DNA from 2 places in the Streptomyces graminofaciens genome. Region 1 is predicted to be linked to the other one. Evidence: riboswitches for the same ligand, from Rfam matches in the RefSeq annotation. Region 1 holds a riboswitch; the other holds the start of a gene.

Region 1 (2,393 bases):
TAATTGCTCCCGGGCCCGAAGGGGCGCGGGGAACCGCGCGAGCACCCACCGACCCGCAGCCCGAAGACGGCGGCAGCCCCGAGCGCTCCCGAAATCTCACCCAGCGAAGTCGATCCTCTTCAGAGCGTCCGCCGCGTCCCGGTCGATCAGCACAGCCGACCCGCACCCCTCCGGCAGCCGCCCCTTCTCCACCTGCCGCAGCAGCCGGGTCATGGCACCGCGGTGCCGGGCGAAGGCGTACCGGGAGACGCCCCTGCCCCGCTCCCGCTGACCGTCCCGGGCCTGCCCGGCGGTCACGTCGAGCAACAGCAGGTGCAGGGTGCCGCCACGCCGCCGGGCCTCCCGAGCCAGCCAGCCCCGCACCCACGCCTGCGTCCCGCAGTCATGCACGACGACACCCTCACCGGACCGCAGCGCCCGCCACAGCCCGCCGTAGTGGGCGAGGCGCACGAACGGCCGGTACACGGCGTACGGCAGCACGCGGGGCAGGCGCGCGTCGTAGCGGTCGCGGGTGTCCTGGGAGTCGATCCGCCGGCCCGGCACCGCCCGTCGCATCAGCGTCGACTTGCCGCTGCCGGGCAGCCCGGTGACGACGACGAGGTCGTCCGGTCCGAAGGACAGCTCGCGCGGGCTGCGGCCGGAGCGGTCCCTGAGGTCGCGGACGACCGCCGTCGGGAACGGGCCGCATGCCTCCCCGGCCGGGACAGCGGGCCGCTTGGGCAGCGCGATGCCCGAGGTCGTCGCGTACGCCCTGGTCCTGTTCACCGTGATCGTCCTCCCCAGGGGTTGGAGGCCCCATCCCCACAGACTGTAAAGAGAAGGTAATGCCCGATCGCTCCTGTTTCAGTCCTCGTATGGACACAAGCGTGCTACGAACCGCTGTGTCTCCCCCCTGCGGGACCGGTGAGGCTCCCTCTGCCGTGCCGTGCCGATGCGTGCAATGATGTGCGCGCCAACTGCATACCGGCCGCTTGAATCCGCGCGGGAGAGCTCCCAGCAGACCGCTGGGGCGCCGAAGGAGCAAGTCCCTCCCTTGAATCTCTCAGGCCCAGATACCGCGCGGGCGAGGCACATCTGAAAAGCGAGTCGCCGTGACCGGTGGCTCCACCCACGGTGCAAGTCACGACCACCGATACGTACGGTCGTGGTGAACCTCTCAGGTTCCGATGACAGATGGGGAGGAACTTTCCTCGCCTGTCATGCCCTGGGAGCAGAACCGATGAGCAGTAACTCCCCCGTTGGACCGCGCCTCACCGCGCTCGATGCGCTGCATCGCTCGCTCGGCGCCACGATGACCGACTTCGCCGGCTGGGACATGCCCCTGCGGTACGGCTCCGAGCGCGACGAGCACCACGCCGTACGCACCCGGGCCGGACTCTTCGACCTCTCCCACATGGGTGAGATCACCGTCACCGGCCCGCAGGCCGCGGCCCTGCTCGACCACGCGCTGGTCGGCAACATCGGCGCTGTGAAGACGGGCCGCGCCCGCTACACCATGATCTGCCGCGAGGACGGCGGCATCCTCGACGACCTGATCGTCTACCGGCTGGCCGAAACCGAATACATGGTCGTCGCCAACGCCTCCAACGCCCAGGTCGTGCTGGACGCGCTCGTCGAGCGTGCGGCCGGGTTCGACGCCGAGGTGCGGGACGACCGGGACGCGTACGCGCTGATCGCCGTGCAGGGCCCCGAGTCCCCCGGCATCCTCAAGGCGCTCACCGACGCCGACCTGGACGGCCTGAAGTACTACGCCGGGCTGCCCGGCACGGTCGCGGGCGTCCCCGCGCTGATCGCGCGCACCGGCTACACCGGCGAGGACGGCTTCGAGCTGTTCGTGAAGCCGGATCACGCCGTGGAGCTGTGGCAGGCACTGACCGAGGCAGGCGAGGGCGCCGGGCTTGTCCCCTGCGGGCTGTCCTGCCGGGACACCCTGCGACTGGAGGCCGGCATGCCGCTGTACGGGCACGAGCTGTCCACGGAGCTGACGCCGTTCGACGCCGGGCTCGGGCGGGTCGTGAAGTTCGAGAAGGACGGCGACTTCGTCGGCCGTACGGCGCTGGAGGCCGCCGCCGAGCGGGCCGCCGCCGCGCCCCCGCGCGTCCTCGTCGGGCTCGTCGCCGAGGGCCGCCGGGTCCCGCGCGCCGGGTACCCGGTGGTCGCCGACGGCAAGGTGATCGGCGAGGTCACCTCCGGTGCCCCCTCCCCCACTCTTGGCAAGCCGATCGCCATGGCGTACGTCGACGCCGCGCACTCCGTGCCGGGGACGGCCGGGGTCGGTGTGGACATCCGGGGCAGCCACGAGCCGTACGAGGTCGTGGCGCTGCCGTTCTACAAGCGCCAGAAGTGACACCTTCGTAGTCGTTCGACTGAAGTTCGACAGACATTCAGTAGAC
Region 2 (2,393 bases), 5.8 Mb from region 1:
AGGGGGCTGGAGGATCTGCAGGGGTGGCGAGTGGGAAGACATTGAGCCGGGGGACGAAGAGGCGAAACCGGCCGGAATGTGCGCGGTGGGTGTGGTTGAGGAGGCGTCGGCGGCGGGGGCGAGGCAGCTGCCTGGTTGAGGCCCACGTGCTGAAGTCGACCGACCCGGCAGGCGAGGCGGGGCGGAAGCCGCGCGCCAGGCAGGGACGGAAGCTTGCTGAGGCCAGGTGGGACCAGGACCAAGGACGGTGGCGGGCGAGACTGGCCGGGAGCCGGGAGCCGGGAGCCGGGAGCCGGGAGCCGGGAGCCGGGAGCCGGGAGCCGGGAGCCGGGAGCCGGGAGCCGGGAGCCGGGAGCCGGGAGCCGGGAGCCGGGAGCCGGGAGCCGGGAGCCGGGAGCCGGGAGGGGCGAGGGGTTCGGGCTGGTGTGGGTGAGGGCGGTTGGGGGTTGGGCTGTAGGTCAGACGTCTTCCTGGCCCGCTATCTGGCCGAAGTCTCGGTCCAGTGGGGGCGGGGGTGCCACGTCCAGGCCGTAGTGGTGGTAGAGCTGGAGTTCCTGTTCGGGGGAGAGGTGGCGGCCTACGCCGAAGTCGGGAGCGTCCTTGATCAGGGCGCGGTCGAAGGGGACGCGGAGGGTGCCCTCCATCAGTTCGCTGGGCTCCAGGGGGATGAAGGCGTCGCGGCCGAAGAGGCCCATGCGTATCGCCGCCCACTCCGGGGTCCCGGTGGCGTCGTCGAGGTAGACCTCGTCCACCGTGCCGATCTTGGTGCCCTTGCGGTCGAACGCCTTGCGGCCGATCAGGTTGCGCGGATCGATATCGGTCTGCACGGTCCCTCCAAGTGGTCGCAAAGGGGCTGTCGCCACGAATCGTCTCTTACCCTACGAAAAGGCACATCAGGGGAGGCGGCCACTCGAAGACCTGTGCGTCGACCGCGCTGATAGGCTGACGGCGGCTGCTGACCCTGTGCGGGAGAGTCCTCCAGACATCATCGGAGGCGCCGAAGGAGCAAATCCTCCCCGGAATCTCTCAGGCCCACGTACCGCACGGACGAGGTCACTCTGGAAAGCAGAGCGGGTGTCGACGGCTTCCGCTCTCACCGACGGTGAAAGCCGGTTCGTTCATGGACCGGTGAAGCTCTCAGGTCGAGATGACAGAGGGGGAGGCCGTCGGGGCACCCGTGCCGTGGTGTCCCTCGAAGGTCGCGTCAGACCAGGAGGCCTCCGCAATGACCGCCCATCGCATTCCGCTTGCCGAGCTCGAACAGGGAATCCCCTTCGAGCGGCGGCACATCGGCCCCGATCAAGAGGCCCGGGCCAAGATGCTCGCCAACGTCGGCTACGGCTCGCTCGACGAGCTGACGGCCGCCGCCGTCCCGGATGTGATCAAGAACGCCGAAGCGTTGCGGTTGCCGGGCGCGCGTACGGAGGCCGAGGTTCTCGCGGAGCTGCGTACGCTCGCGGACCGTAACCAGGTGCTCGGCTCGATGATCGGGCTCGGGTACTACGGGACGTTCACACCGCCGGTGATTCTGCGGAATGTGATGGAGAATCCGGCCTGGTACACCGCTTACACGCCTTATCAGCCCGAGATCTCCCAGGGGCGGCTCGAAGCGCTGCTCAATTTCCAGACCGTGGTCGCCGATCTCACCGGACTGCCCACCTCCGGGGCCTCCCTGCTCGACGAGGGCACCGCCGCAGCCGAGGCCATGGCGCTGTCCCGGCGCATGGGGAAGAACAAGAAGGGGCTCTTCCTCGTCGACGCCGACGCGCTGCCGCAGACCATCGCCGTGATCGAGACCCGTGCCGAGCCGACCGGGGTCGAGGTCGTCGTCGCCGATCTGAGCGAGGGCATCCCGGCCGACATCGCCGCTCGTGAGATCAACGGTGTGCTGCTGCAGTACCCGGGCGCCTCCGGTGCCGTACGCGACCTCAAGCCCGTCGTCGACCAGGCCCACGAACTCGGCGCGCTCGTCACGGTCGCCGCCGATCTGCTCGCGCTCACGCTGCTCACCTCCCCCGGTGAGCTGGGCGCCGACATCGCGGTGGGCACGACCCAGCGGTTCGGGGTGCCGATGGGCTTCGGCGGGCCGCACGCCGGTTACATGGCCGTGCACGAGAAGTTCGCGCGCAGCCTGCCCGGGCGGCTCGTGGGTGTGTCCGTGGACGCCGACGGGCACAAGGCGTACCGGCTCGCCCTGCAGACGCGTGAACAGCACATCCGCCGGGAGAAGGCCACCAGCAACATCTGTACGGCTCAGGTGCTGCTCGCCGTGATGGCCGGCATGTACGCCGTCTACCACGGGCCGGAGGGGCTGCGAAGCATCGCTCGGCGTACGCACCGGTACGCCACGATCCTCGCTGCGGGGCTCGCCACCGGCGGAGTCGAGGTCGTGC

Evidence for each region. Region 1 has a riboswitch for glycine ahead of gcvT (glycine cleavage system aminomethyltransferase GcvT). Riboswitches for the same ligand answer to the same signal wherever they lie in the genome.
Region 2: another riboswitch for glycine. It lies ahead of gcvP (aminomethyl-transferring glycine dehydrogenase); the one in region 1 lies ahead of gcvT (glycine cleavage system aminomethyltransferase GcvT).

Annotation. Positions count from the first base shown of each region.
Region 1 is NZ_AP018448.1:4,690,128-4,692,520, forward strand. It holds gene SGFS_RS19850 (AAA family ATPase) at 97-765, opposite strand; glycine riboswitch at 973-1,068, shown strand; gene gcvT (glycine cleavage system aminomethyltransferase GcvT) at 1,220-2,347, shown strand.
Region 2 is NZ_AP018448.1:10,481,089-10,483,481, forward strand. It holds gene SGFS_RS46145 (PRC-barrel domain-containing protein) at 459-827, opposite strand; glycine riboswitch at 957-1,052, shown strand; gene gcvP (aminomethyl-transferring glycine dehydrogenase) at 1,226-2,393, shown strand, end outside.